3 regions of the Paenibacillus sp. S28 genome follow, and region 3 is predicted to be linked to each of the others. Evidence: predicted binding sites of a transcription regulator. Region 3 holds the regulator's gene; each other region holds the start of a gene.
The links. The regulator Rex, encoded in region 3, represses fermentation and respiration genes when NADH is low (regulators of the CRP and FNR family bind a similar motif). The targets are predictions, from matches to a motif close to TTGTGAAATATTTCACAA.
Positions count from the first base shown of each region.

Region 1: a site for Rex is predicted at 1,807-1,824, ahead of IAE55_RS14845 (DUF1641 domain-containing protein). Genes of this name have one in related genera too.
Region 2: a site for Rex is predicted at 2,442-2,459, ahead of nirB (nitrite reductase large subunit NirB). Genes of this name have one in related genera too.

Region 1 covers NZ_JACVTM010000005.1:257,694-268,129, reverse strand. The annotation lists gene IAE55_RS14860 (MBL fold metallo-hydrolase) at 1-347, shown strand, start outside; gene IAE55_RS14855 (TetR/AcrR family transcriptional regulator) at 347-913, shown strand; gene IAE55_RS14850 (CcdC family protein) at 1,039-1,557, shown strand; gene IAE55_RS14845 (DUF1641 domain-containing protein) at 2,008-2,439, shown strand; gene IAE55_RS14840 (NAD(P)/FAD-dependent oxidoreductase) at 2,479-3,657, shown strand; gene IAE55_RS14835 (FUSC family protein) at 3,754-5,628, opposite strand; gene IAE55_RS14830 (hypothetical protein) at 5,984-6,262, shown strand; gene IAE55_RS14825 (L-lactate dehydrogenase) at 6,302-7,255, shown strand; gene IAE55_RS14820 (hypothetical protein) at 7,260-7,712, opposite strand; gene IAE55_RS14815 (hypothetical protein) at 7,806-8,078, shown strand; gene IAE55_RS14810 (amidase family protein) at 8,098-9,585, opposite strand; gene IAE55_RS14805 (VOC family protein) at 9,684-10,103, opposite strand; gene IAE55_RS14800 (GNAT family N-acetyltransferase) at 10,169-10,436, shown strand, end outside.
Region 2 covers NZ_JACVTM010000001.1:714,875-725,310, reverse strand. The annotation lists gene nirB (nitrite reductase large subunit NirB) at 15-2,420, opposite strand; gene IAE55_RS03160 (VOC family protein) at 2,659-3,144, opposite strand; gene IAE55_RS03155 (hypothetical protein) at 3,246-3,500, opposite strand; gene IAE55_RS03150 (hypothetical protein) at 3,550-3,714, opposite strand; gene IAE55_RS03145 (DUF1572 family protein) at 3,714-4,052, opposite strand; gene IAE55_RS03140 (NUDIX hydrolase) at 4,105-4,536, opposite strand; gene IAE55_RS03135 (phosphotransferase) at 4,634-5,608, opposite strand; gene IAE55_RS03130 (NUDIX domain-containing protein) at 5,938-6,339, opposite strand; gene IAE55_RS03125 (VOC family protein) at 6,443-6,838, opposite strand; gene IAE55_RS03120 (AraC family transcriptional regulator) at 7,122-8,033, shown strand; gene IAE55_RS03115 (glycoside hydrolase family 3 protein) at 8,527-10,436, opposite strand, start outside.
Region 3 covers NZ_JACVTM010000002.1:661,125-671,560, reverse strand. The annotation lists gene asnS (asparagine--tRNA ligase) at 1-190, opposite strand, end outside; gene IAE55_RS07635 (acetate/propionate family kinase) at 235-1,443, opposite strand; gene IAE55_RS07630 (3-hydroxyacyl-CoA dehydrogenase family protein) at 1,440-2,312, opposite strand; gene IAE55_RS07625 (AAA family ATPase) at 2,437-3,939, opposite strand; gene IAE55_RS07620 (hypothetical protein) at 3,939-4,463, opposite strand; gene IAE55_RS07615 (cell wall elongation regulator TseB-like domain-containing protein) at 4,928-5,446, opposite strand; gene IAE55_RS07610 (amidohydrolase) at 5,488-6,822, opposite strand; gene IAE55_RS07605 (redox-sensing transcriptional repressor Rex) at 6,776-7,462, opposite strand; gene dinG (ATP-dependent DNA helicase DinG) at 7,579-10,436, opposite strand, start outside.

The sequences.
Region 1 (10,436 bases), on a different contig from region 3:
TGCTGGAAGACGGAGACCGCATCGGGTCGCTGCTGGCCGTCGCCTCCCCCGGACACACGCCGGGACATATGGCGTTCTACGACACGCGCAGCGGCGTACTCATCGCGGGCGACGCCTTCCAGACCCGCGCGGCGCTGGCCGTATCCGGCCATATGCAGCCGCTGTTCCCTTTCCCGGCGATGGCCACCTGGAGCAAGGCCACTTCCATCGCCAGCGCCAAACGGCTGGCCGGTCTGAATCCGACCTGGCTGGCGGTCGGCCACGGCAAAATGATTCCGCAGCCGACCGATAAGATGGCTGTCGCCATTTCCCGGGCCGAGGAGGCCTTGAAGAAGGGGGCGGTCTAATGGTGCGCCGCATGGGGCTTGACCGCGAAACCCTGCTGATTGCCGCGGCCGAACTGGCCGATGAAGCCGGATTGGATAACCTGACGCTGTCCGCTTTGGCCCAGAAGCTCGGCGTCCGCTCCCCTTCCCTGTATAACCACGTGAACGGACTGCCGGACCTGCGCAGCGCGCTTGCCGCTTACTGCATGCAGCATCTCGTCGATTTGATGCGCGACGCGGTCATCGGCAAATCGGGCGAGGAAGCGATCCTGAGCTTGAGCACAAGCTACTTGGCATTTGCCCGTCAGCGCCCCGGCCTCTATGAAGCCTTTTACAAAATCGAAGCGTCGGATTCCCCGGAAACCGCAAAGCTGGGTGAGCAGCTGTTGAGCATCTTTATCCGGGTTCTCGAACCCTACGGTCTCGGGGAACAGAACACATTGCATACGATCCGCGGTCTGCGGAGCCTCCTGCACGGCTTCGCCTCCCTGGAACAGAACAATGGCTTTCAGATGAAGCTGGATTTTGACGAGAGCCTGCATTTTGTCATGAGAGCCTTTCTGAAAGGACTGGAATCCGGCGCATAACCGCCCGGCAGGCTTGCCCTCAAGGCTTGGTAAAGATGTCATATGACGTTCAAGTTTACTTCTCTATTTGTGTGATATACTATTAGATGTGATTAATTATATTGACAAGAGGGGAGTCCTTGAACGTGCCTCATATCAGTCCCTTGTATTTGCAAATTGGAACAACCGTGGGGACGTTGGTTTTGGCCCTGATGACCATATTCATCCGTATCAAGGCGAGCCACAGACCCGTTACGATAAAGAAAATACTAATTCCGCCGATGGGCATGGCGACCGGTTTCCTGATGTTCGTCGCCCCGGCCGTGAGAATCCCGCTGTGGTGGGCGCTCATCGCCTTTTTAGTCGGCTGGTTCCTGTTCTCCTATCCGCTGATACGCAGCACCAAATTTGAAGTAAACGGAGGACAGGTCTTTGCGCAGCGCTCCAAGAGCTTTATCATTATCCTCTTCGCCCTGCTGGCCGTCCGCATGCTGCTGCACCAGGTGATTGAGGAATATGTATCGATTCCGCAGACCGGCGCCCTGTTCTTCATTCTGGCCTTTGGCATGATCCTCCGCTGGCGGATTTTCATGCTGAGACAGTACCGGAAGTATGCGCCCGCTGCCGTAGATTCGGTATCAGATCCCTTAAATCCGGCGGAATGATCCCATGATCGATACTAAGCCAACTAACGTCTTCCACGCAGGGTTTCCTGCCCGGGGCAAACGATAAGCCAATTTCCTTAAGATAAGGAGATTGGCTTTTTTGATATCAGAAGACTTTCCTCAAAAAATAAACCCGCCAATGCATAGCACCGGGCCGTTTGGAAAATGCTTAAAACGAATGAAATAAGCGGGTCCGCTGCGCTGGACGCCCGGCCTGCAAGCTCTTTTCCAATCGATGGCGGCGATACCATGTATATTTTTTCACATTTCTTTCGTAAAGTGGTCCTTTTTACGATCATTTATGTTAACATTAGGAGGACGATAGTGACTAGGCCTTTTCGGACGGAAAAGGTCTTGTGGCTTGTAGATACTCCTTCGAAGGGAGTCTATGAGCTCCTTTTCATTATAAAAATACTTAAGCACAACTGCTTACGCAAAGGAGAAATGGACATGTCAGAAGCAATTTCTGAACAAGAGACACAAAACGTGTCTGTCGGCAAGGAACAAAACGACGTGCTGGACCAGCTGCTCAAACCTGAGGTGCAGGAATCCCTTACGATTCTGGTCGACCAGCTTCCAAAGCTGACTGAGCTTGTGAATCTATTGACAAAGTCTTATGACTTCGCTCAAACCGTTGCTACCGACAAAGTGCTGAAGAGCGACACCGTCGGCGCGATCACCGAAATTGTGGAGCCTGTGAAGCATTCGGTGAAGAACATCGCCGCTACTGTCATCGAAGCGAAAGACCGCGCTGAAGACAGCAACGAAGTGATCGGTCTTTTTGGTCTGCTTAAAATGCTGAAGGATCCGCAAGCTCAAAAAATCTTCCGGTTCCTGAACGCTTACCTTCAAATCTCTGCGGAAAAAGCAAAACAACAATAATCTTTTATACATCTAACCAGTAAGGACGGAGGAAAAACCATGTCAAAACATATTGTCATTTTGGGTGCCGGTTACGGCGGCTTGCTTGCCGCTCTGACCGTACGCAAATATATGAACAAAGATCAAGCACGGGTTACGGTCGTGAACCAATACCCTACGCACCAAATCATTACCGAGCTGCACCGTCTGGCTGCAGGCAGCATTGCTGAGAAAGCCATCGCTATGCCGCTCGAAAAACTGTTCAAGGGCAAAGAAGTCGACCTGAAGATCGCAACGGTCAACTCTTTCTCCGTAGACAGCAAAGAAATCAAACTTTCCGACGGTTCCAGCCTGTCTTACGACGCTTTGGTTGTCGCACTCGGAAGTAAAACGGCTTACTTCGGCATTCCAGGGCTCGAGCAGTACAGCTTCGTGCTGAAGTCTGCTGAAGACGCGCTGAACATTCATAAGCACATCGAAGACCGCATCCGTGAATACTCCAAAACCAAAAACGAAGCTGACGCAACGATCCTCATCGGCGGCGGCGGCTTGACCGGCGTTGAGCTTGTCGGCGAAATCGCTGATATCATGCCTGGTCTGGCTAAAAAATACGGCGTAAATCCAGCCGAAGTGAAGCTGCTTCTGGTTGAAGCCGGCCCTAAAATCCTGCCTGTACTGCCTGATCCGCTCATCGAGCGCGCGCAAAGCAGTCTGGAAAAACGCGGCGTAACCTTCCTGACAGGATTGCCTGTAACAAACGTGGAAGGCAACGTGGTTGACCTGAAAGACGGTCAAAAGATCGTAACCAACACCTTCGTATGGACCGGCGGCGTGCAAGGCAACCCGCTCGTAGGCGAATCCGGCCTCGAAGTAAACCGCGGACGCGCTACCGTCAACGAATTCCTGCAATCCACTTCCCATCCGGACGTGTTTGTAGCTGGGGACAGCGCCGTTGTATTTGATCCAAGCGGACGTCCACAACCGCCAACCGCGCAAATCGCTTGGCAAATGGGCGAGCTGATCGGCTACAACCTGTATGCCCTGCTCGAAAACCATGCGTTCGAAACATTTGCTCCGGTGAACTCCGGTACGCTTGCAAGCCTTGGCCGTAAAGATGCCGTTGCTACCATTGGCGAAAGCAACACATCCCTCAAAGGCCTGCCTGCATCCCTGATGAAGGAAGCAAGTAACATCCGTTACCTGTCCCACATCAAAGCTCTCTACACGTTGGCTTACTAATCTGTAAACCATCGTTTGACGCATTAAACCAAACAGCCCTCTTTCCAAGGCATTTGCCATGGAAGAGGGCTGTTTTTTGTTGGGATTGGTGCCCGCTCACCTACCGTTCAGCGCATGCCGGAGATCGGCGAGCTCCTGCCCGATATCCGGCACCAGCGGCAGCTCCAGCCCGTCGGTTCCCTCTGGCCCCTCTTCCGTCTCCCGCCGCTGCTCTGCGGACTGGGCCATTTTCTCGAGATGGAGCAGCACAGCTCCCAGCTCCGGGTCAGGCAGGACGGGCCGGAGGGCGCTCAGCGCGTAGGAGTTCAGCACGTACCCGAACTGATCCAGCGACCAGATGACGGGCAGCAGCTTCTCCAGCTCCTCCTCGCTGCGCGGAATCTCGCCGAGCGCGGTCTGGTACACCGTCCTCAAATTGGACAGGTGCCGCCGCATGGAGCGCTGCTGAAGGATGAGGCTCAGCCTCGCTGCGGCACTCGCAGGCTGCCGAATGAACAGCAGTGCCAGAAACTGCGCCTGGCTGCGGATCGTCCGGCCGAGAAGGTACGGAATCCGGCTGGAAGCCGAGCGGCTGCCGACCAGCAGCACGCCGATCAGGCCGATAACGCTGCCGACGAGCACGTCGGTCAGCCTGGCGCCGGCAAAATAGCCGAAGTTATGTATCCGGGTATTGGTCTCCGCCATCAGCAGCGCGTTGGGCGTGATGAACAGCATGGCCAGGGCGTAGTTACGCACGATGAGCAGCTCCGTAAAAAAAGTGAACAGCATGATCGCAATGGATACGACAAATCCCTCCGGGTGGGTCCACAATATCGCGCTCGCGATGAGGATGCCAAGTATCGTTCCGAGGGATCGCTGAATCGCCCGGTGAAAGGTGGCAATGACGGTGGCACCGAGCATCACCGAAGCACAGGAGAGCGGCACCCAGTAGGACCGGTTCAGCTGAAACGCATACGCGATAGCGGCCGCCACCATCAAAATGACACCGAACCGGATTGCCTGCAGAAATACGATCGAGTCCTTATCCAAATTGCCCTCCAGGATGCTCCGCACCGGCGTGCGGGTCAGCTTGCGGCGGTCCTGCTCCCCCTCGGGTTCCGCATCGCTAAAAATAGCATCCAGCTGCCCAACAAGGTCCCTCAGATCCCGGATGCGGGGATCCGGGTCGTCCGGCAGCGGCGTTCGAACCCATGCATCCGGCTGCCCGCACGCTTCCCCTGCCCTTCTGACCGCGGCGCTGAGCTCGGGCGGCAGCTTCTCCCCCACGGCCAACGGAATTTTGTCCGTAATCAGATAAATGTGGTGCGCAAGCGAGTACATCCGCGACAACCGGCGCGGTGTTGCGTCGCTGCGCCGATCAAACCCGCCTGTCGCTAGCGTGGTTTCCGCGCTGTACATGGACAGCAGCGTCTGATGCCGGGCCCGGCTGTATTCCCGGGTGCCCGCACCATCCAATAGGGAGCCCAGGTCGAGATACAGCTGGCGGACGGCGCCGATTTCGGGACCGTGCGGCCGAAACAGCCAGCCGGCCATGGCAAAGCACCAGGCCAGCATTCCGCCTAGAAACACCAAGCCGCCGCGGAGGAACGCCTGGGAAGGATCGGGCGGCATCCCCGTGGCCAGCGTGAAGCTGAGCACGAAAAATAACGCCCCCGGACCTTTAAACTTCAGCACGCCGAACAGGTAGGACGCCGCTGCCCCGATGCAGCCCAGAACAAAGGCGGCAAGGAGCGGGGAGGGAGCCAGCAGCGTTCCAGCTGCCACAGAGAACGTCAGGCCCAGGGCGGCGAACAGAATTTTTCTGGCCCTTAACGCATACGGCTCACTCGCCACGTACAAATAGGCGAATCCGCCTGTTCCTGCCAGCATCCCGTACGAAAATTGGCCAAGCCAAAAACCGATCAGGGATGGCAGGCCAATGCACAAGCCGGCGCACAAAGCCCGGTTCCAAGGAAGCGCAACCTTTTTCATCTCTAAGGCTTGTTTGAGAGTACGCGATAAAAACGGGTGTTGCTTTTTCGTTACCCCAACTTGGATCCCCCCCCTTCCGCACCTGATCATGCCAAAAGAGCAGCCCCACACCTGTAAGGCCGCTCCCGGTTTACCATGTACTATATTTATTGCCAACCGTAATCCGCAATATGCTGAGGCCTGGTTGCTCCTCCGCCCATTTTTGAGGTCCTCTCGCATTGCGCCATGCTGCCGAAACCTTCCACTCCGCGTGAGGAGCGAATAGCCCAAGCCCGATTTTCCATAAAATAATATGATTCCACGATTCAAAGTGCCGCTTCAAAATTACCCCAGGGCACAGGGCAGGAGGAAAGGAATGAAGAAGGACCTAGGGCGCCCCAGGCGGCGTTCCGAGTTTACGGTTTGGGTCGTGTCCCGATCCGATGTGTTTACGTTTGTGGTCTACGAAATTATTCTCAGCTCTGCGGTGTATGCCGGCCTCAAGCGGGCCAACGGGCATGAGCTGATCGCCATACTGGGCAGTTCGGTCAGCACAACCGTGTGCAAAAAGTGGGTTCGCCTGGATGCGCTGGCCTGGTGGAGGCGCGGGCGGGAGCTCCATATTGTTCCCTGGCCGAAATCTCCCGTAGTGTAATTTGAGGAATTCTAGCTCACGGAGAAGGAGGTGGCGGAAATGAAAAGAAGAAAGCGCAGGGTCGCCATCGTCGGCTCGGGCATGGTCGGTGCAACTGCGGCCTATTCCATGATCAACCAATCGATCTGTGACGAGATCATGATGGTCGACCGCACTTATGACCGCGCGCTGGCGCAGGCGCTCGACTTGTCGCACTGCATTGATTTTACGCATACGCGCACTTCGGTTTACGCTGGAACATACGCGGACTGTTCAGATATGGACGTCGTAATATTGACGGCAGGAGCTAATCCGAAGCCGGGCCAGACCCGGCTGGACGTGCTTGAAGAGGCGGTACTTATCACCCGACAGATCGTTACGCCGATTTTGAAGAGCAGCTTCGAGGGCATATTCATCACCGCGGCCAATCCGGTCGATATCGTCACCTATCTGATCCAGCAGTTGTCGGGCTTTCCACGGAACCGGGTCATCGGCACCGGAACGTCCATCGACTCTTCGCGCCTCAAAACGCTGCTGTCGGACATTTTTTCGATCGACCCCCGTAGCGTTCACGGGTATGCTCTGGGTGAACACGGCGAGTCCCAGTTCGTCGCCTGGTCGCATGTCACGATTGGCGGCAAACCGGTTCTGGACATTCTCTCACAACACAAGGAGCGCTTTAAGCACGTGGACCTGACGGACATCGCCCGAAAAACGAAGGACGCCGGCTGGGAGATCTACACCCGCAAAGGATCTACGCATTTTGGCATCGGTAGTGCCATTGCCCACATCACCCGCTCGGTGCTGAACGATGAGCATAAAATAATCGCCGTGTCGGCCATCCTCGAGGGAGAATACGGCGAACACGGCGTGTGTACCGGCGTCCCGGCGATTATTCACAGCGACGGGATCCAAGAAATTATCGAGCTGAATCTGAATGAAGATGAGCGCGGGCTGTTTGCCGCGTCCTGTGGCGTCATCCGCAGCAATTTGGATAAGCTGAATCTGGTCTAGCCGGCTACATCCACCGGATAAAAAATCTCTGTTCCACGGCGATTTCATGCTCCTCCGCCCATTGCAGAAGCTCTGGCTCGCCGGCGGGCTGACGGGGCTGCAGGACAAAGCACAGCTTCATCGGCACGATCCGCCGCTGCTTCAGCTTGATTCCATACCAGCGCTCGTTGATCCACACGCCCTGAATGTCCGCAGCGGATACTTCCTTGCCTTCCAGAACAAGCTTTCCCGGTTCGAGCAGCAGTGACTTGGGTTTGCCTGCTGAGCGGAAGAGAGAAACCGCGATAGCTCCAATAATATATAGAAGCAGCAATATATTCATGACGTAAATGCTTATTTTAAAATTGTCATCCAACGAATTAACAATTAACATTTGAATCGTGATGGCTAGAATCACAACCATGCCGATTAAAAATTTTGCCCGCAGCGGATATTTAATAGCAAGCTGGGAACGCATGAGCTGCCCCCTTTCCGAGTGTTATTTTACATATTATGGGACGCAAGCTATACTGCTATCATACATCACTTTTCTGGAAAGGGGGAAGCCCGCGTGAATTTCGCCTTGATCGGTTTGGCGGCTGTCTTGATGGTGTTGTTTTGGTCCGCTCTAGTGATCGGGGGTATCAAGCTCCTCTTCAGCAAGGGACTAAAACGGAGGCTGGACCCTTTTATCCTGTTGTCACTCGTTCTTGGACTGGCTGCCGTCGCCCGGATCGTCCAATGCTGGATTTACGGCCAACCTATGCCCGCAAGTCTCATCATGCTTTTCGTTTCCATCCTTCTGGTCGGGTCATCGCGGCGTTACTTGAAAAACCAGCTTTAAGTTTTCACCATCCCCTTGCCTACTCCAGAACAGGAGGCACACGGTGCCTGGTGGCTTGTTCATAGCCGTGAGCGATCTTGATCAGCGTCGGCTCGCTGAACGCCCGGCCGATAAAAGTAATCCCCTGAGGCCCTTTGGTGGTATAACCCCCGGGTGCAATGACCCCGCGCTCGGCGAATCCGCCCGGCACGGTAATGACCGGGAAACCGGCCCGTGCCGCCAGGTCATCGCCCCCTTCATTCCCCAGAAACAAGAGGGCATCCAGCTTATGCTCATCGAAAGCCCCGTTCAGCCCCTGCCTTGCCTGACTGATGCTGCGCTTCAGGCTGTGGATATACTCCTTTTCGGTCAGTGTGCCGCTGGTAGCCTCCGAGTGGATCAGAACATCCTGCCCGTAGCGGAGGCAGGTATCCGCATGCTCCTCATTGAACCGGATCACCTCTTCGAGAGAATGCACCGGCACGGTTTCCGGCAAGCGGGACAGGTAGTCATTGACCCCTTTTTTAAATTCATAGGTCAGCACATGCCCATCCCACTCCGCCTGCTCGCAGGATAATTCGACGGGATCAATGATCTCGGCTCCCTTCTCCTTCAGCACCCTGATCGCGGCTTCGATAATATTCAGCCGATCCTCGTCCAGATCCTGATAGTAAAACCTCGGAATCCCGATTCTCGCCTGCGGGAGAAATTCGGCATCCAGAAACGGCGTATAGTCCGTATAAAATTGACCACTGCTGCCGTGTGTCACCTCGTCCTCCGGGTCTACGCCGGTCAAAGCGCCAAGCAGCACCGCTGCGTCGGCCACCGTTCGGGCCATGGGGCCTGCCGTATCCTGCGTATGCGATATCGGGATAATGCCGGCTCGGCTTACTAACCCGATCGTCGGTTTGATCCCGACGATATTGTTCTGGCTGGCCGGGCTGATGATCGACCCGGAGGTCTCCGTGCCGATGGCGGCCGCGGCCAGATTCGCCGCAACCGCGCTGGCCGAGCCGGAGCTCGAGCCGCCGACAAACAGTTCGCCGGGCCCGTAAGGGTTCAGGCATAACCCGGCACGGCTGCTGTATCCCGACCACATCGTGCTGGACATAAAGTTGGCCCACTCGGTCATATTGGCTTTTCCGAGCAATACCGCCCCGGCAGCCCGCAATTTTTCCGCCACGAAGGAGTCCTTCACGGCTACCGAATCCGCCAGCGCCAGCGCCCCTGCGCTGGTATGCATCGCATCCCGCGTAGCAATGTTGTCCTTCAACAGAATCGGGATGCCGTGCAGCGGCCCGCGGGTGCCAATTTCGTACCGCTCTTCGTCGAGCGCCCGCGCGATATCCAGCGCCTCGGGATTCACTTCGATGATCGATTTCAGTTTTCCGTCAAACTGCCGGATTCGTTCCAAATACAGCTGGACCAGCTCTTCCGAGGTGATGGTGCCGGTATTCATCGCTTCCTGCATGCCGGCGATATCGGCCTCCACGATCCACTCAGCCGGGTTTATTGGACTGCTGCTCATTATAATCGCCCCCCTGGGTAAGCTGCCTTCGTCAGCATGTATCTGCTTACCATTTTTCGTAACACTTGATCTGTATAACCGCTTTTTCCTTTTGTATTCTATAGGCCGCTAGTATTTTGCAGCACGATGCGCCAGCCGTCCGGGTCGCAGATGGTGATGCCGTTAACGTCCCAGTACGGGTTCTCTGCTTTGACGGCCGGGTAACCCATCGCCTGAAGACGCTGCGCGATGGCATTTCGCTTGTCGGCATCCGGTATGTAAAACACCAGTAGATTGTCCTCTGAAGGCGGCGGCACGGGAACCCCGTGTTCATGCTGCGTAAATTCAAGATGATAGGCGGAATCCGGCAAGCCGAACATCACGCCGTCATAGCCTTGATGCTGCTGAAATGAGCCGATGACCGGCAGTCCGAGCCCTTCATGGTAGAACTGTTTGATTTTCTCGATTTGGTGCGTCGGGCGCGCCACCCGGAACTGAACGGCCGGCATCTGCTCCGACCAGACAGGGTTGTTGTCCATGATTGACCTCCTATATAGTAAAGTCATACCAACTCATTTCATTTTCAGGAAAGAAGGTACACTCAATGATTATTTACCAGGACCATCTGCAGGGAATCACGGAGTCATCGGTTGCCCCCGGCTTTTTCGACGGCTGGCCCAACCCGCCCTCGCCCGCTGTGCTGATCCGGCTGCTTGCGAACTCCACCTTTATCATACTGGCTATCGATGCCGATACCAAGCGAATGATTGGCTTTATTAATTGTTTATCAGACAAAGTATTAACGGCCTACATTCCTTTGCTTGAAGTGATTCCGGATTATCAAGGCCGGGGGATCGGCAAGGAGCTGACGG
Region 2 (10,436 bases), on a different contig from region 3:
GCCCTTCCCTCCCCTTATGGTCTCTCCACGGTATACATCCGGCGGCGTTCTTCGTCTTCCAGCGCGGCCGACCATGCTTCGTGATACGTTGATTTTGCATGCTCGAAACGGCTGGCTAAACCGGCAATCTCCTGCTCATTGCCCAGCATTTGGCGCACCCAATCCGTGCCCATCCGCTTCACCCATGGGGCTGTGCGTTCGCCGTAAATACCGGTTTCCCGGTACAGCTGTACGTAGGCTTTAGCCAACAGGATCACCTCATCCTCAGTCGCCACCGTCGTCAGGCTGTCGCATTCCCGGACCTCGGTGCCGCCGTTTCCGCCAAAATACAGCTGGTATCCGTTCTCCACGCAGACGACGCCAAAATCCTTCGTCAATACTTCGGCACAGTTTCGCGGACAGCCGGTCACACCCATTTTCATTTTGTGCGGCGTATCGACCATCTCGATCTCTTGTTCCAGCCGGATGCCAAGCCCTAACGAGTCCTGGGTGCCGAACCGGCAAAATCTCGAACCGACACACGATTTGACGTTACGCAGCGACTTGGAGTAGGCGTACCCCGAACGCATCTCCAGCTCCTCCCAAACGTTCGGGACGTCTTCCTTCTGTACGCCGTACAGCCCGATGCGGCTGGCGCCCGTAATTTTTACCAGCGGCACGTTGTATTTCTTCGCAACTTCACCGATGCGGATCAAATCCTCCGGTGTCGTCGTTCCTCCATACATCCGCGGAATGACGGAGAACGTGCCGTCCTTCTGCATGTTGCCTTCCATTCGTTCGTTGACATATCTGGATGCCTTATCGTCGGCATACGTCTCAGGATGCAGCATCCGCAAATAATAATTCAGTGCCGGGCGGCACTTCGAGCAGCCTTCCTCGGATGCAAACCCGAGCACGATGCGTGTCTCCCGCGGCGACTGCAGACCTTTCTCGCGAATCGCGGCCACTACCTCATCGCGGGTAAGCGTCGTGCAGGCGCACATGCCTGCCGCCTTCTGCGCCGATGCGTCGAATTTGTCGCCCAGCGTATGCGCGAGGATCGCCTCAACCATGCCGCGGCATTTGCCACATGAGCCTCCGGCTTTGGTCACAGCTTTCACTTCGTCGAACGTGGTCAGTCCGTTCTCGAGAATGGCGCCGACGATGCGTCCCTTGGTTACGCCGTTGCATCCGCAAATCGTTTCGTCCGCGCTGATTGAGGCGACATCGAGTCCGCTGTCTCCCCCGGCTTTATGGAGCACGGAGGCGCTCGTATATTCCTGAATGTCGCTGCCTTTCTTCAGTAGGCTGAACAGTCGGGTTCCGTCGGAAACGTCCCCGTACAGCACAACGCCGACGATGCGATTCTCGCGAACCAGGATCTTTTTATAGGATCCGGCGACCTCGTCCTGCACGACGATGGCTTTCGTGTCCTCATCCGCATGGATTTCTCCGCCGGAAAACAGATCGCATCCCGCTACCTTTAGCTGCGTGGACAACACGCTGCCCGCGTAACCTTCCGTTGGCCGGCCCGTAAGGTGGTCCGCAAGCACGATGCCCTGTTCATACAATGGCGCCACCAGACCATAGGCTATGCCGCGGTGTTCAGCGCACTCGCCTACGGCATAAATCGACGGGTCCGTCGTCTGCATCAGGTCGTTGACTTGAATGGCCCGGCCAACCGCCAGCCCCGCGTCCCGCGCCAGCGCTGCATTGGGACGAATGCCAACGGCCATGACGACAAGATCGCATTCGACGTTCGTTCCGTCTTCAAACCGAAGCCCTTGTACTCTCCCGTCACCGTAGATTTCCGTTGTTTTCTTTTCCATCAGAAACTTCATGCCCTGGGCTTCCAGGTCCTGCTGAAGCAGCTTTGCCGCTGCCGCGTCGAGCTGCATTTCCATCAGATGGGGCAGCAAATGAACGACATGGACCTCCATCCCCTGGTTCATCAATCCGCGAGCTGCTTCCAAGCCGAGCAATCCGCCGCCGATCACGACCGCCTTTTTGTATTGTTTAGCCGTTTCCAGCATCATTTTCGTGTCTTCAATGGTGCGGAAACCGACGACGCCTTCCAGGTCATGTCCTGGTACAGGTAAAATAAACGCGCTGGATCCGGTCGCGATAATGAGCTCGTCGTAGGGGATGACGGTTCCCCGGTCGGTTCGAACTTCTTTCAAAGCTCGGTTAATCTCTATAGCCCGTTCCTGGGACAGCAAATGTATGTTATTGGACTGATACCAGTCCCAATCGTTAATCGTGATTTCTTCAAACGTTGTTTTCCCTTGCAGCACAGGGGACAGCATAATTCGGTTATAGTTGGGATACGGCTCATCCCCGATCATCGTTATCTCGTAGCGGTCGCGGTCCCGGCGAAGAATTTCCTTGATACACCGCGCCCCCGCCATCCCGTTGCCTATCATCACCAATCGTCTGCTCATAAACACGCCTCCCGTGCAACCTTGTGAAATTTATTACATTAATATCGTAACGGATATGGGAGGCTTTGCCTGTGAAGTAAATCACAGTGGCTTGGTTAAAACAAAAAATTTGCGAAGGCCAGGAATTTTACGGCGTTATTGTGATGACCTCCAACCGTAAGAAACAAAAGTGCAAAAGGCCACCCTGATGGATGGCCTTTCTTCGAACCTTCGTATTTTACGCGGGTAAGAATATCCGCTAATTTTCGTAAGCTTGCTGCAGCGCCTTTATGTCGATTTTCTTTTTCGTCTGGAGTATGGCTTGCATGACTCGCCCTGCTCTTGCCGGATCGGGGTCACAGACCATCTCCGTTAAATGGCTGGGGATGATTTGCCAGGATACGCCGAATTGATCTTTTAACCAACCGCAAACCTGCGCCTTTTCGTCCCCTCCCTCGGAGAGCCTATCCCAATAATAGTCCAGCTCCTCCTGATCATCGCAATGAACGATAAAAGATATGGCCTCATTGAACTTATAATGCGGACCCCCATTCAGCGCGACGAATGACTGCCCTTCCAATTGAAATTCCACGGTCATCACCGTTCCCTCTACACCCCTGCTTTCCGGACCATAGCGGACAATTCTGCCGATTTGGGAATCATGGAAAATGGACGTATAAAAATTCGCCGCCTCTTCTGCTTGAGAATCGAACCACAGGTTTGGGGTAATCTTGTGCAATTTCATTCGCGTCATACCTCCCGGCTATATTCATTTCTATGATGATTGTAGCCTATCAGGGGAACCGGCGTTTCTTTTTGATTGCTTTGTTTCTAGTTTTCAAGGCGCTAATCATGAGGTATACGCCATCCCCCTTGCACCCAGTTGCTGATCGATCGAACAACAGCGATGATGAATGAGATGAATAACAACCCGGAAGCTATATACCAAATCACAGCTTGATAACGGTCAGGTTCAGGAGACTCACCCACAGGGCCTGTCTCGGGGATCATTGGATGCAGGTACAGATACCCTGCCCGTAACGAGCAGACTGCCAAGATCAACGATGAGATCGCAAGCAGCACCCATTTCATTTTTTCCATACCCTGTCCCCTTTCCGAAAAATGTACAGAACTACAGTTTCTGATCTCTTCAGTCCCAAGTTAACTCGCCTTTTCTCATTTTGGCAATATAAATGATCTGTCCCGTATGGTAGTGCACTTCTCTGAACATCGCCATCATCAGATTTAGTGCTGTCGTTTCGTTGTTCACTTGGCTGTATGTAAGCGGCGGCAGATGGAGGAAAGGCTGGGACATCAATTGCTCTGGCTCGGATTGAAGCTGTTCAAGATACTGAAGAATGATATCAAACGCGTCTTTTGTATGCTGGTATGCTTTTTTTTCGTCATCATCAGTCCACGTTCGAATTCCTTATCCCTGTCCCGCATGTCCGGAATGTTATACAGAATCGTCTCGACCCGTGAGTGTGCGGCCCCCCGAATATGCGCCACCAAATTAGCAATACTGTTGCTTTCCGGAGTCGGATGCCAGGTAATATCTTCTTCAGACACTTGTTCAATGGCTTTAAGCGTCCCTCTTTGTTCCGATATCAACTTGACCTTCATGCTTTGGATAAATTCGAGCGCAAGTTCCATGTTCACACCTCCTCGTTTATTAGCCCGAACATTACGGATCCCATATTGCTCACTATTCGATCCATTGTCTTGACCCCACCTTGTGAAACAGCTCATGGTTTTGGGTATTGCGAAGTGCATCTTCGATCCGTCTGATTGTGAAATCACTAATGGGTCTAGGAAGTTCGTCTCTTGAATAAAATCCGCATTCTACAATTTCAGGTGAGCTTGGCTGTGGCACACGGGTATATTTACTCGTCGCAAGAAACACAAAGTGATGAATGTCATAATCCGGATCGTAATATATGCCTGTCAGGTTCCCGATAAGCACTTCCATGCCGACTTCCTCAGATACTTCCCTTTTTGCGGTTTCCTGAGCCGACTCGTTCTCTTCCGCCTTACCGCCAGGCAGGTCCCAATTGTATTTGCCATAGCTGTGTTTTACCAGCAGCACTCTTCCCTCTGCATCGAGAATTATGGCCGCGGAGCCAATTAACTTTGGCATGAACTCGCCTCCTTAGGGGATTGAATGATATTTAATAGATTCCAATTCATAAAAATCTTCTCGTTTCAGCGGAGGCTTATCACCGATATTCATAAACTTATATCCCGCCCAAGATATCCCTTAGATGATGCCAATGCTGACCTACCCAAAGGTTCTCTTCCCGAAATCTTTTGATGGGAGTGGAATCCCGTTCCTTTTCCACGGTCACCCATCCGGCCTCTTTCCACCAGGTTAACTGGATGGATCTGACCAATTGATCCAATGTAAGCGGTCGGTGCTCGCGGTAACCATGGACGAAAGCACGAACGACATCCAGACGGATGCCTCCCTTTTCTAAAGCACAGGACAAAATGGGTCTGGAAATATCGAAATCGGGATAAACATAATTCAACCGGTCAAAATCAAGGACTGCGGATACCGAATTTGGCGTAAATAAAATATTGTCGACAAACAAATCCCAATGGCACCAGCCTTGCTCGCAGCCTGAAAATAGTCCGATATCCGTCTCGTCAATGATGTCTCGCTGGATTTCCAAAGCGGCTAGCGTTTTTTCGCATCCCATCGATACGGCATCGGACCATCTGCGCTCCCAATGTTTTAGCATTTCTTCTTTGCTGCGGATATTCCAATGCAGAGGCTGTTTGGCACGGTGCGAATTCAGGAGCTTGTGCATGTGCCCGGTTATTTTCCCAAGCGAATACATTTGATGTGCATTAGCCGTACCCGGCTGTAATATTTCACCCTGGCAAGAACGCATCAGGACGTATCTTTCCTGTGAAGGCGTCCGGAGCACATATTGGCCTTGATACTGGAAAAGTTGGGGTACGGGGATCCCTTGGTTATAGAGATCGTTTTGATGCGATAAAGAAATCTCTAGTCCTTGAACGAGATGCTCGGGATATCGGTTCTTGTTGTACTGCTTCGCAAACAGGCTTCCGATATCCGTTTCAATTTTCCATTTCAGGTTTAGATATCCTTGATCGATTTGGCGGTAATCATCTATTTCGATCCCAAAGATATCTGTAACGGATTGCAGAATATCATCTCTTATGGTTGCCGTTGATTCGGACATTTCTTGCCCCTTTCATGGAATGATCAGATTGAACAATCGATATGTATAGCTTGGACGACCTCACAGCACCTCGTTTTTCCAAAATTCCCCTGCTTATTATACCAGAACATATATTCTGAATCATCCCTGAAAATTACTTAACCCTCAACAGATTTCTGCTTTCTCAAATCCACATAAAAAAAGAAGCCATTCAGGCTCCCTTATCCCTTTCATTTGTTAAATCACTCGATTTTCAGCAAACGAACAACCTCACCATCCCAAAGGTCATCGCTAACTTTCAGAAACCCCAAAGATTCGTATAAATGACCTGCGGTTATTCACTCTGTCACTTAATTCACATCACCGAGATACCGTACGTTCATTTCATTATTCACTAATTGATGTCCAAGCGCTTTCGGATACAGCCTGATGTGATCGAGTTGACGAATATCCACCCATTCTACGCCGATCTGATCCGGGTCGGGCTGGGTTCCATTCATCCGCGTCGGCGCTTCCTGCGCAAGCGAGCAGACAAAATAAAACTCCACTTGATGAACGTCATGATCCCATGCTGCGAACTCATGATTTTTCCCGATGTACTCGCGCACGTAAACAAGGTCCTGCACCTCAACTTGTACTCCAAGTTCTTCGATGCATTCCCTCTTGAGGGTCTCTTTCAGTACTTCTCCGTGCTCTTGGCCGCCGCCTGGGAATAGGTAGAAAAAACCGTCGTTATCTTTGTTTTTGGTCAATAACAATTTGCCTTGCTGAATGATGATCGCTTTCGCAGAGTTTCTAAATTGGCTTCATGCTAACCTCACGATTCTTAGATTTCTATGTGGTATGGATCAGTCTTTAAAATCCGTTATGTTGGACAAGGTCCAGCCGATTTCCGTAGAGATCCTCGAAGACCGCCTCAATGCCCCATGGGACCTCTTTCGGTTCACTGAGAAAATGAACTCCGTTTGCCTTCATTTGTTCGTAATCGCGATAGAAGTCATCGGTTTGGACGACGAGGAATACGTGGTTCGCTGCTTGGGTTCCAACCCTGTCCTGCTTAGCCTCCGTGTCTGCCACCACAAATACGATGGCGGTTTGCGCCTCCTTCGACGGAGCTACGGTGACCCATCTCATGCCGTTCCCGAAATGGTTGTCCGTTAACAGAACGAACCCTGCCTTTTCTGTGTAAAATTCAATCGCTTCGTCAAAATTTTTAACCAGCAGCGTAACATGACCTATCTTTTTCTGCATGAACGTTCACTCCTCGTTGGTATATGAAAAAGCTCATTTGTCCTGAACATTTTTTATATTTTTCCTTCGACCTTCTCCATGTTAACATTTTCGCATAACAGAAAAAAAGAAGAAGTTGACGGAATGAATCGGCTTCTATATCCGTAAAAGGAGGTTCCTAGGATGATTCAGGAAAATGATCTGAAGCATCTCAGACTCAGAACAACTCACTCCATCCATTCTTGCCTGATGTCGGCTCCTTTGTTATTCTTACCGTATGTTTGAACAAGGAGGCGTACTGAAAATGGATCGAGAAATGCAACCCAACGGACTCGAACCCTATTTGTCTGAATTATCCGGGCGGTTAAACCAGCTGTTGCAGACGGATGGATTACATATAACAGAGATCCCGTCGCTGCACATGATGCGGGCCACGGCGACGTCCGAACCTATTCATAGCATGTACGCGCCTTCTTTATGCTTCATTGTCCAGGGCGCCAAATCCGCAGCGCTTGGTCAAGAGATTTACCATTACAATCCGACCACGTACCTCGTGACATCCGTTCATCTCCCGATCAAAAGTGAGATCACCGAAGCCTCGCCTGAGGTTCCGTTCATTGGGCTTCACCTGGAGTTTACACCGGATCAAATTCTGGATATATTGCAGCATACGGATCTGGCCTGGCCTGAAGAATCGGAGCCGGGAAGCGGCATATTTGTCGGCAATACGAATTCGCAACTGCTTGATGCCCTGCTGAGGCTGGTAAAACTGTTCGACCAACCTGCCGAAATCCCTATCCTGGCTCCCTTGATTACACGGGAGATTCTATTCCGCGTTCTGCAGGGCGAGCAAGGCCATTTGGTCAAGCAGTTTGCGGTGATCGGCAGCCAGGCGCACGCCATTGCGAAGGCCATTCAGCTCATCCATCGTGATTATTCCAAGCCGCTTCGCGTCGAGGAACTGGCCAAGGAAGTAAATATGGCCGCGTCGTCTTTTCATAAACATTTCAAACAGGTCACGGCTCTGAGCCCGCTGCAATATCAGAAACGGATCCGACTCCAGGAAGCGAGACATCTCATGATCAGTGAAAAAATGGGGGCAGCCGATGCCGCTTTCCAGGTTGGTTATGAAAGTCCTTCCCAATTCAGCCGCGAGTATGCCCGATTGTATGGTCTGCCGCCTAAAAGTGATTTGAAGCAAGCCTCTATCCAGTAAGGGGGTTCCCTCATTTCCATAGGTGAAATACAAGCTGCGCCACAAGAACAGCAAGCCCCGATCTCGGTGAGATTGGGGCTTGTTCTCTTCATGATGACCAAATTTAATTAATCATGTTAAGGATTTGTCCGCTGGTGCGTAACTTCCCGATTCGGTGAAAAATCGTACAACACACATGCTCATGCTCATGTTCTTTCTTGGTGGATGGGGCATCCAGGATCCAGTCCAGCCAGCAGTCCACTAGCCGATGATGCCAGTCCTGAGCCGTGTAAGTAACTTTGAGGGAAAGTTGTGGGACGAGACGACATGATTCAACATGCTGTCTGGATTACTTAGGGAACATCATTTATTTAATATGATTAATGATTAATCTAATAAACATAATGCTCATATTTTCTTGCTAGCTACAAGCCTGCATGAAACCTAAATGCACCCGCCTTTAATGCAGGCGGGTGCATGGGTCAATAGCTATATTTTGCTTTCCGTTTCGGACTTAAGCGAATTGGAATTGGCTAATTGCCAGGTTCCCTTTCAAAATAAAATACACATTCTGACTTCCGTGTATTCCGCTAAGCTTGCAGGAATAATCCTGCCATTTCTGTAAGTCGCCTGAAGTCAGAGTGATCCGCCCCACAGGCAGCCCTTCAGGATGATCCAGCCGCACTTCAACGACGGCATCCGCCGCTCCGGCCGCCCGGATTCGCAGCGTATCCGCACCGTTCTCGAACTTGGCATCACGGAAAACGATCCATCCGGATTGATCCTTCACGACCACGGCGCTGCCGCCTTCCGTACACTCACCAATCAGAACGCCTTCGTAATCGTCGTAATTGATGGCTTTCGTTGATTGCGTGAGGTCACGCGGCGGAATGGTCTCCCCGTCTACAACCAGCTCGGCTGTCAGCGGCAGGTTCTCCGAAGAAGCGCCGGCCATCATCATATAGGTGCCGGTCTCGATGCAGTAGCGCTCGCGGGTGACATCCCAGATCGCCAACTGATCAAGCGGAACTTCAAAGGACACATCGGCCGTCTCGCCCGGCTGAAGCATCACTCTGCGGAATCCAAGCAGCTGCTTGCGCGGACGCTTGACGCGGGACTGATTTGCCCGGCCGTACAGCTGCACCACTTCCTCCCCTGCCACTTTACCAATGTTGGTTACCCTGCATGTCAGACGAACCGTTTGATCCGTGCCTACCGTAAGCTTTTCCTTCGCAAGCTGCAGCCCATCGTACCGGAAGCTGGTGTAGGACAAGCCGTGTCCAAACGGATACAGAGCCTCGCCCTCGAAGTATTGGTACGTTCTGCCGTGCTTAATGACATCATAGTCCATAAATTCCGGCAGCTGGTCGACGGAATTGTACCACGTCATATTCAGTCGTCCCGCCGGGTTGGTGTCCCCGAACAGCACGTCTACCAAAGCATGACCCAGTTCCTGGCCGGCATGAGACGTGTACAGGACGGACGGTACATTCGCGTCCACCCAGTTTAGCGCGTACGGGTAACTGCCGACGACGACGACCACCGTGTTCGGATTGGCTGCATAAACCTCCTGAATCAGCTTCTCCTGCGATTCCGGAAGCGTAATGTCCGGACGGTCGATCGTCTCCTTGCCGTTAATCAGCGGATGATTACCGACGAACACGACCGCCAGGTCCGCTTCCGCTGCTGCTTCTTTGGCAGTCTGAGGCTTGTCCGTGACGATTTCCAGCTCGAACAGATCGGCATGGACGATCGGGGCATCCTCATCGGATACCTCGGCAGCACCTGCAACGTTGATCTCATTCGCTGTTTCCGCGGCTTGGCCGTCGCCAACCAGCAGCTGACCTGATTCGGCATGCACCGTCACCGGTGTACCGTTCCATGTTGAGAAGGTTACGCATCCTTGCTCATGTTCGGCAGGATGGATGAGGAAGACTTCTTTGGTGAACCACTCCCAAATTTGTTCGGACGACGCTTTAACGATCTTATCGTCTGTTGTCAGGTAGCGGCCATTGTCTTCAGAGATCAAGGTGTGGCTTCCCCAGCCCCAATCCGTCATTTCAAACACAGACGCATCCAAAGCATTTTCGGTCGTTGCAGCCAGCGCGGCCTCTTCTCCGGCCTGAATTCGCACATACCGCCCCGTCTTTTTGGATTTCAGCCGAATGCGGTCCGTTCCCCCGCTGTAACTTGTCTTGCCGTTCGTTCCTGCCCCGGAAAGCTTCTCTTGGATGCCCTGGAGCGGCGTGACGGCATAAGGGAGCGAGCCGCTGTACCAATCCCGGTACACAATTCCGGCGAGCGGCCCGATCACGGCCACTTTGTTCAGCTTGTCTGCATTGAGCGGGAGAAGCCCACGGTCATTCTTCAGCAGTACCATTGCCTTACGGGCGGCTTCCCGGGACAGCTCCGCATGCTCTGGCC
Region 3 (10,436 bases):
TTTTCGCGTCTTCCCACACTTTATCGGTGACTTCGCTCTTGACGACGACGCCCTGGATGTATCCGGTGCCGTCGCGCAGCTGCAAAAATTGAATTTTACCGCTGGAACGCTTGTTGTTGATCCAGCTGCCAATCGTGACGGTTTCACCCACGTGCTTGCTTACGTCACGAATTACACATTTGGTGGCCATGCCTCAATCTCTCCCTTAACTTTACTTGCCTGTATCCCTTCAGCCTAGGCGTTCAAGGATTGAACGATCCGGTTGGTATCGCGGGCGATCACCAGTTCCTCGTTCGTCGGAACGACCAGCACTTCCACCTTGGAGTTCTTGGAAGAAATGCGGCGCGGTTCGCCGGAACGGACGGCGTTCAGTTCTTCGTCCAATTCCACGCCCAGGTAAGTCAAATTTTCGCATACTTTTTTACGCAAAACAACCGAATTCTCACCGACGCCCGCCGTGAAGACGATCACGTCCACGCCGTTCAGCGCGGCTGCATATGAACCGATGTACTTGCGCAGACGGTATTCGTACATGTCAAAGGCCAGCTTGGAATGGGCATCGCCCTTCTCCATCCCTTCGGTAATTTCGCGCATGTCGCTGCTGATGCCGGAAATGGCCAATAGACCGCTGTGTTTGTTCAGCATGGAGTTCACTTCGTTGACCGTCAGCTCTTCCTTGTTCATCACGTAAGGAACGATCGCCGGATCCAGGTCACCACTGCGTGTACCCATCATCAAGCCCTCAAGCGGCGTCATGCCCATGGACGTGTCGACCGATTTTCCGCCATCCACGGCGGTTAGGCTGGCCCCGTTACCAATGTGGCAGGTAATGATCTTCAGATCTTCCAGCGGCCGGCCCAGATACTCCGCTGCAGCTTTGCTGACAAAATCATGCGAGGTGCCATGCATACCGTAACGTCTGACTTTGTATTTGTTGTACAGCACTCTCGGAATGGCATACAGATAAGCCGTCTCCGGCATGGTCTGATGGAAGGCGGTATCAAACACGACAACCTGCGGAACGCCAGGCATATTCGCCTCCGTTGCTTTGATCCCCAGCATGGATGCAGGGTTATGAAGCGGTGCCAGATCGAACAGCTGGCGGATTTTAGACTTGGCTTCCGCATCCACCAGAGCGGATTCCTTGAAGAATTCTCCCCCGTGCACGACCCGGTGGCCGACCGCCTGGATTTCATCCACGGATTCGATCACGCCGTTCTCTTTATCCGTCAGCAGGGCAAGCACTTTGCGGATCGCCGTCGTATGCTCCAGAATTTCGCTGACCTCAGTCACGTCCGGACGGCCGGTAGGTTTATGGGTAACGATGGATGAGTCCATGCCGATCCGTTCTACGAGTCCTTTTGCAAGTACACTTTCGTCTGTCATATCATACAGCTGGTATTTCAGCGAAGAGCTGCCAGCATTGATTACCAAAATTTTCACACGCGGTCACCATCCTTGTCATACTTGAAGAAGCCTACTCCCGTTTTCACGCCCAAATGCCCGGCACGAACCATTTTCTTCAGCACGATGGACGGGCGGTATTTCAGTTCGCCGAACTCGCGGAACATGCGCTCCAGAGCGGCCAGGACCGAATCCAGACCGAAGCGGTCCGCCATTTCGAGCGGTCCATGCTGGAACGAATAGCCGATCCGCATAGCATCGTCAATATCCTCCGCGGAGGCGACGCCTTCCTGCAGGATATGCAGCGCTTCGTTAATCATCAGGCAGATCATGCGGCTCGTCACAAAGCCTGGGGACTCATATACCATGATCCCTTTCTTGTCCACGACTTCCTCCACAAAACGCTTCGTTTCCCCGAACGTGGAATCAGACGTCTTCAGGCCGCGGATAATTTCCACGAGGTCAACCTTGCTGACAGGATGGATAAAGTGCAGACCGATGACACGTTCCGGATACATCGTCGTGCTCGCAAGCTCCGTTAAGCTGAGCGTAGAAGTATTGCTGGCGAGAATAATATGATTAGGACACACTTGATCCAGCTGGGCAAATACTTCCTTCTTCGCTTCGAGATCCTCCGAAATGGTCTCAATGACCATATCGCAGCTTCCCAGCTCGGCAAAATGGACCACCTTCTGGATTCGGCCCAAAATGAGCTTTTTCTCCGCCTGGGTGATCGCCCATTTCTCAAGCTGCTTATCGAGACTCGTTTCGATCATGCTGTACGAATAATCGAGTTTCTCCGGCGTTTTCTCGACCAGCAGAACGTCCAGGCCTCTGGCGGCCAGCATTTCGGCTATGCCTTGGCCCATCGTCCCCCCGCCGATAACACCAATTTTTTTAAAGTACATGTTTCTGCTCCACCTTCCATGGTCTTCTATATTTATTGTACCCTTCTTGTCGAAAAATACATTTACGACCTAACTTATAATAATAACGCAGCATTAAAAAAAAGTAAAAAAAAGAGCCAGCGCATCAGGCTGGCAGTAGTGAAAACTCATGAAACAGCTTGCGGAATTGTTCGCCGGACAGCGTTTCTTCTGCCAGCAAAATATCCAGAGATTTGTCGAAAATGATCCGGTGGTTCTCCAGAAGGCTGCGCGTTCTGCCCATCAGGTCTTCCAGAATCTCATTGTTCACCTTCATCAGCTCTTCGGTCGTGACCATATCCATGTTTACGATGCCAAGCGACGTAAGGCCGGATCTCATCATTGTCTTGACGATGTCGAGCGCCTGTTCAAAGTCGTTGCTCGAACCGGTGCTGCGTCCGCCGTAAAAAATTTCCTCCGACGCCGCGCCGCCAAGAGCGATCATGATCTGCTCTTCCAGGAACGATTTCGTATACAGGTACTGCTCCGACTGCGGGTTATGGCGCACGTAACCGAGCGCCTTGCCGCGTGGGCTGAGGGCCACCTGGCTGACACTCCCCGGACGCACCAGCTCTGCCATGATGGCATGTCCAAGCTCATGGATGGCGACGCGTTTCTTCTCTTCGATCGTCGATTCACGGTCGGTGCGCTCACCCATCATCACCTTGTCGATGGACATGGACAGATGGCGCTGCTCGATCTCTTTCAGACCTTCGCGCATCGTGTAGATCGCAGCTTCGTTCATGACGCTCTCGAGCTGGGCGCCGGAGAAGCCGTAAGATTCCTCGGCGATTTTATCGAGGTTGACTTCCTCGTGCAGCGGCTTGTTCTTCGCGTGCAGCTCCAGAATGTGCTTGCGTCCCTTCTTGTCAGGCAGGTCCACCTGAATATGACGGTCGAACCGTCCCGGACGAAGCAGCGCGCTGTCCAGCATCTCTTTGCGGTTGGTCGCCGCAATCAAAAGGATTCTCGGGCTCTCCGAAGAATAAATGCCGTCCATCTCTGTCAGCAGCTGGTTCAGCGTCTGATCGTATTCGCGCTGCTGCCCGCCTTCGCGCTTGCCGCCGATGACGTCGATCTCATCGATGAAAATGATCGCGCTCTGCTTGTTCTCCTTGGCTGCCCGGTTTCTCGCATCGCGGAACAGATCCCGGACACGGCCCGCGCCGACGCCGACGTACATTTCTACGAACTCACTGCCGGATGCGGCAACGAATACCGAATCTGTGTAATGTGCGGCCGCCTTGGCCATCAGCGTCTTCCCTGTTCCGGGAGGGCCTGTCAGCAGAATTCCTTTCAACGGGCGAATGCCGAGCTTCTGGATTTCATCATGACGGATCAGGAAGTCCAGTGCCTCGCGCAGCTCCTGCTTGGCATTATCCTGGCCGCCGATTTCTTCAAAAGTGAGCTTCTTCGGCCCGCCCTTTTTACGCTTGCGTTCCGAAGCAGCACCTACCGTCAGTCCGCCTCTCATGTTGGTCATAAACAGGAGTCCGCCGATCATCAGGCCGGCGATAATAAGAGGGATGACATTGACCCCTACAAAAGCTAGAAAAATGAATAATACCGGCACAAATCCGATCAAAACTTCCTTCAGCAATCTAGGCATTATTCCCACACTCCCATCTTGCCGGGATCACGGGGCAGAACAAGAAACTTGCTTGAGCTGCCGTCCGTCAGCGTAATATAGACATTTTTCGTGTCCATTTCGGCTTTCGTCTGAATTCCGGTACCCTTAGCCAGATCCTGCAGCTTGACCGGAATTTCCGTATAGCGCTTGTTTTCCATCGCTTCGGCTACAGAGAACATCGCTTTATCCCAATACTGGTTCAACTTGTCTGATGAATGATCCACAAAATCGAACTTCAGCGCCCGGGTGCCGACGACGGATTTGCCTTCGGTGGAGATTTTATCCGCCAAATCAGCCAAATTTACATTCGGCTTCAAATCGAGTTTCAAATCCACCTGATCGCGGGTAATATTAAAATGTGCGTTATTCACGCCCTGATAATTGCTGACGATTTTTTGCAGCGGACCCTGCAGGGTCGTTTGCCGATAAAAGAACCAGCCGCCAAACAGTACGGCTACCGAAACCACAACAGTTATAATAATAGGCAATGGACGCAATTTCACTTGTTGTCCCCCTTTCGAAATGGCAAAGCAAAAAAAAAGTAAACTTTAGATGACAAAAATAAATATTTCGTTAGTGGTTCAAGTCCATTGGTCGGTCACCATGCTTCTGTTCAGTCCGATTCGATGGATGGTTTTGCGCTTGTCGCGAAACACAAGCATCTCTTCGTTGAATACACGCATCTGACCACACTTCTATATACCATGTTTTTCAATAAAGAGCAGAAAAATCATCTTCCAAGCTGAAGCGGGCTCCTGAATTTTACTGAAAAACGCTGTCCTCTAATTATAGTACAATCCGGGCTGTTCGTCATATATATCTCTTCAATACAAATAAGAGTATATCACATTGTATATACTAAATCGAAGGTAAAGTGTGAATATATTTTAAATATTATCCTTTGTAAGCCAAAGAACCCCATTTGAGGATGGGGTTCTTTCTGCATGATATGGCCGTTTAAACAAAATCATCGATTGGGCAGCGTGAACGGGCTGCCGATTTCCGCTCCGTCGCTGAACCGGTAAAATTGATAGTAATAGTGATCTTTCACCTTGTAGAACAGCTGCCACACGTATTCTCCGTTATAGACACCCGGTACGAGGCGCATATCTTTAATGCCGGGAATGGAGCTTTTGATTTTGGCCTTCATCTTCTCTTTGGACATACCGCTGCTCAAAAGCTCTTGATGCACAGTATTCTGGCCTTCCTTGGGTTTTCCCTGATCGGTGAACTGCACCCAGACCATGACCTCCTGGCCGGTCTTGTTCGTCCCTTCCACGACCCAGTAGATGCTGTTCTGGTCCCACACGGACTTTTGGGCATCGGCGACCGACATGATTCCGGCTTCCTGCTTCGCTTTGGCAATAGCGGTGTCCTTTTCGCTCCATTGGTCCTGCAGCACGTAAATAAAATAACGGTAAGCGCCGAAAATGATCAGCAGCAGGGCGACAATGCCGAGAAAGATCCATTTTTTCTTGTTCTTCAACCTGAACTTCCTTTCTGAAAGGTGAGCTAATCATCCCGGTCTTATCGGGAGAGAAGACCTTCAAAAGCCGCTTGGGCTTCCCTGCGGATGCGTTCCTCGTCCAGGGTGAGACAGCTGCCGTGCTTCACGACCTGCTTCCCGTCCACCCAGACGTGCTCTACGTCCTTCGCGCTGGCCGAATAAATGACGTGTGAAATGAAGTCCGTACGCGGCAGAAAATGAGCCTGGTCCGTATTCACCGCGATAAAATCCGCCTTCATTCCGGCCTCAAGTGCACCGACTCCCTCCAGGAACAAGGATTGGGCTCCGTAGATCGTGCCCATACGCAGCGCTTCCGCCGCGGGAACCGCCGTCGGATCTCCCGAGACGCCTTTATGTATCAAAGCAGCAAGGCGCATTTCTTCAAACATGTCCAAATTGTTGTTGCTCGCCGCACTGTCGGTTCCCAGGGAAACCGTAATGCCTGCCTGCATCATGTCGGTAACGCGGGCCACACCGCTCGCCAGCTTCAGGTTGCTGCCAGGGTTGTGTGATACCGTCACGTGATGCTTCGCCAAAATGTCGATTTCCTCGTCTGTCAAATGGACCGCGTGTGCCAGAATCGTCGGCCGTGAGAACATGCCGAGCTTCTCCAAATGAATCGCCGGACGCGTTCCATAATCGCGCACATTCTGCTCCACTTCCGCCTTGGTCTCCGACATATGCGTATGCATCGGAAGATCCAGGTCATGCGCCGCCTGAACGAACTTCTCGATAAAATCAGGAGGGCATGTGTATGGTGCATGCGGAGAAATCATCGCAGTGATCCGGCCGTCTGCCTGCCCGTGCCAGTCCTTGGCGAACTGAATGGCTTCGTTCAGCTTGTGCCGCTGCACATCCTCCGGGCACAGGCCGATGACACCGCGGGTCAGGACAGCGCGCATGCCGGATTCAGTCACCACTTTGCCCACCTGATCCATATGATCGTACATATCGAGGAACGTCGTCGTGCCGCCCTTCAGCATTTCGAGCACCGACAGCGAAGTCCCCCAGTAGACGTCACTGGACATGAATTTCGCTTCCATCGGCCACATTTTTTCCTGCAGCCATTCCTGGAGCACCATGTCATCTCCGTAACCGCGCAGCAGCGACATGGCGGTATGTCCATGGGTGTTGATCAGGCCCGGCATAAAAAATAAATGCGTGCCGTCGACGACCTGTACGCCCTCCTCCAGCTGCGGCTCCTCTTCACCGATATAGGTGATGCGGTCGCCCTCAATGACCATCCAGCCGTTCAATACCGGCTGCTCCGGCCGCAAAACGGCAAAGCTGCCGTTCTTGATGGCCCATTTAGGATTGGCGCTCCGGCTGCTCGAGCTCTTCAAATTGTCCGTCATCTTCCGTGTCGTCCTTTCCGTTGTTCAAATAATAAGCGAGGCTGAGCAAATCCGTCGTAAAATCGGCGGCATGGATCCGGATGCTAGCCGGCGCCTTCAGAATCGTCGGCGCAAAATTCAGAATCGCTTCGATCCCGGCCGCAATCAGCTGATCGGCGACGTTTTGCGCTTCGAAATCCGGGACGGTAATAATCCCGATCCGGATATTTTTACTTTGTATCGTTTCTTTCAGCTCATCCATAGCCTGTACCGTCAAGGTGTTGATGCGCGTGCCGATTTTGGACGGATTGGCGTCAAACACGGCCACGATCTTCATATTTTCCTTCAGGTAAAAGTTATAGTTGGACAAAGCTTGACCAAGATTCCCCGCTCCGACCAGCACCGCGTTGATCTGCTGGTCCAAATTCAGAATTTGACGGATCTTCTCGATGAGATAGGACACGTCATACCCTATCCCCTTACGGCCAAAATCCCCGAAATACGCCAAATCCTTGCGGATCTGCGCCGGGTTGAGATCCAGCTTCTGCCCGAGCTCCTGGGAGGAGACCGTGGCCACCTCCCGTTTGTTCAGCTCATTTAGATATCTAAGATATATAGGCAATCTGCGGACAACCGCCTCGGATATTTTCTCCGATTTCATGCATGTTCCCCCTATTGAACGGCTTGAATATTTATTTGGTTATATAGATTGAACTAAAGTTTTGCATTGAACTTCCTGTTCTAACCGCTTTAGTTCATTCTATCTAATGGACTCATTTAAGACACACCGTCCTGATGAAGCCATTCAGAGATGCGCGGAACCATCTGGTCTGTCTGCATATGCTCCATTTTCGGTCCAGGCAGCGAGTACAGGAAGTACTTCCCGTAATACGATTCGATGACGCGCGTATCGTATACGATGACGATGCCCCGGTCATGGGCGGTGCGGACCAGCCGCCCGAAGCCCTGCTTGAAGCGGATGACGGCCTGCGGGACCGACAGCTTCATGAACGGGTTCTTCTTCTGGCGCTGCAGCAGCTCGCTCTTCGCTTCCACCAGCGGATGGTTCGGCGGCTGGAACGGAAGCCGGACGATGGCCAGGCACGTCAGCGCTTCACCCGGGATGTCCACGCCTTCCCAGAAGCTGCTCGTTCCAAGCAGCACCGAAGCGCTGCTGTCCGTAAACCGCCGGATCAGCTTCGTGCGGCTGCCGCTGTCTACGCCCTGTCCAAGCACGGCGATGTCGCTTTGTGCAAGGGCTTCTTTCAGCGGCTCGTATACCTGGCGCAGCATGCGGTACGAGGTGAACAGCACCAGCATTCGGCCGTGGGTCGCGATCGCAGCGTCCGCGAGTGAGCGGGCCAGCGTTTCGACAAACAGGGCGTCCCCGACGCTTCCCTTCACGCTTGGAAAATCCCGCGGAATGACGAGCAGCGCCTGGTCCCTGTACCGGAACGGGGACGGAAGCTGGACCGTCACAAGGCGTCCGCTGTCCTGGTCCTCCTGCAGTCCAAGGTTGTCGATCATATACTGGAACGATTTATCTACGGATAAGGTGGCGGACGTCAGGATGACGCTCTTTTTCTTATCAAAAAACAGCTCCTTGAGCTGCTTGCTGACGTCAACCGGAACAGCGTACAGCTGGAGCGATTTGCTGCGGAAATGGCCGCTCGCCTCCATCCAGTACACGACGGTTTCGTCGTTCAGCGTCATAAAGAACCGGAGATTCTCCCGCTCGGAGCTGAGGTCCTTGAGCAGCCCGCCGATATCGGTGATCAGGCTGTCGGAACCGTAATCATCCTGCTCCTCCTTGTATTCGGACAGCATCTTTTCGCCTTTGCGGACGATTTCCCCTACCGTGACAAAAATCTGGTTTTCGAGCGCCGCCAGCGTCTCCCACTCTTTCGGCTTTTTCCCCGGCTGAAGGCGCAGCGTATACTGGCCGCCGTCGCCGGGAGCAGCGTCGCTCCGTTCCGGAAGCAGACCGAAGAGCAATTCGCTCAGCTTGTCCCAGTGCTCTTTAACATCGACCAAATCCTCGCTCATCCGGTCGATAACGGCGGTCCATTCACCGGCCTGCTCATAGGCCGACGATTGAAGCAGCTGGCGAAGAGCCGGCAGCTGCCCGCTCCGGGCGTCCTTATAGAGCCGCGTCAGCGTATGGACGACCGTAAAGTACTTCAAATGAAGTCCGAGATGCTTGCCGGCAACGTCTTCCAGGTGATGGGCTTCGTCGATCACGAGCCGCTCGTAGGAAGGCAGCAGCTGATGGCCTGCCTTGACGTCCGTAAACAGCTTGGAATGGTTCGTTATGACGACATCCGCGATTCCGGCTTCATGCTTGGCCCGATGGTAATAGCACTTGCGGAACCAAGGGCAGGCACGGCCCTGACAGGAGTCCGAGTCGCTGCTTACGGTCTCCCAGAAGTCTCCCGCACGACCGCCGAGACTCAGCTCCTCGTCATCACCCGATTCGGTCTGGGCGAGCCAGACGATCATCTGGGCGGCTGTGATGGTGTCTTCCTTCGGATTGATAAAGTCTCTTCTGTTTATTTTATGTTCAAATTTTCTCAAACACAAATAGTGCTGTCTGCCCTTGAACACAGCTGCCTTGAAAGGGAAGGGCACGACCTGCGTTAAGAGTGGGATATCCCGCTCCCGGAGCTGCTCCTGCAAGTTGATCGTATGCGTGCTGACCATCACCTTCTGGTCCTGCTTCACGCTCTGATAAATCGAGGGGATCAGGTAGCCGAGCGACTTGCCCGTCCCGGTCCCGGCTTCGATCAGCAGATGCTTGTCCTGATCCAGCGCATTCATCACCTCATCGAACATGATCGTCTGCGGCTCACGTTCCTCGTAATGAGGCATAATATCGCGCAGCCGTTTTTCGATCTCGGCCAAATATTCCTTAAACTCGACGCCTTTGAGCGGATTGTCGTCCACGTCATCTCGCGGCGGGGCCATTTCGGTCCAGTCATCCACCTTAAGCGCCAGCTGGCGGTAAAAGGTGTGGCTGTTCAGGTCTTGAGCGGGTTCCCGCTCCTTTTCCTGGCAGAGGCCGTCGAAATACCAGCCGAGGTCGCTATCCTCATCGGCAAACAGCTCGGCCAGCCGCTGCAGCGTAATCAACGGCAGGCCGTTCAGCTCATCCAGGCACTTCAGCAGAACGTATGCCGTTGCCAAAGCGTCGCTGTCGGCCTGATGCGGCCGGTCATGCTGAAGACCGAAGTGTCCGGTCACCATGCCCAGCTGATAGGAAGTCAGCGAAGGGAAGCATATTTTGAGCAGGTCGAGCGTGTCCAAAATCCGCCCAGAGAACGGCAAATAGCCGCACCGGTCGAGTGCGTTTTGCAAAAAATTAAAATCGAATGCTACATTATGCCCCACCAGGACCACGTCGTCGAGCAGCGGCACGAGCTCCATCATCATTTCTTCCAGGGCCGGAGCTGCGGCCACATCCTCATTCGTAATGCCGGTAAGTCCCGTAATAAACGGAGGGATTTCGATACCCGGGTTGACATAAGAGCCATACACCTTTGAAATCGTCCCATCCTCTTCTATAATGGCAAGTCCAACTTGAATTATTTCGTCTGCGGACTGGTTGCCTGTCGTTTCGAAGTCAAGTACGGCAAATT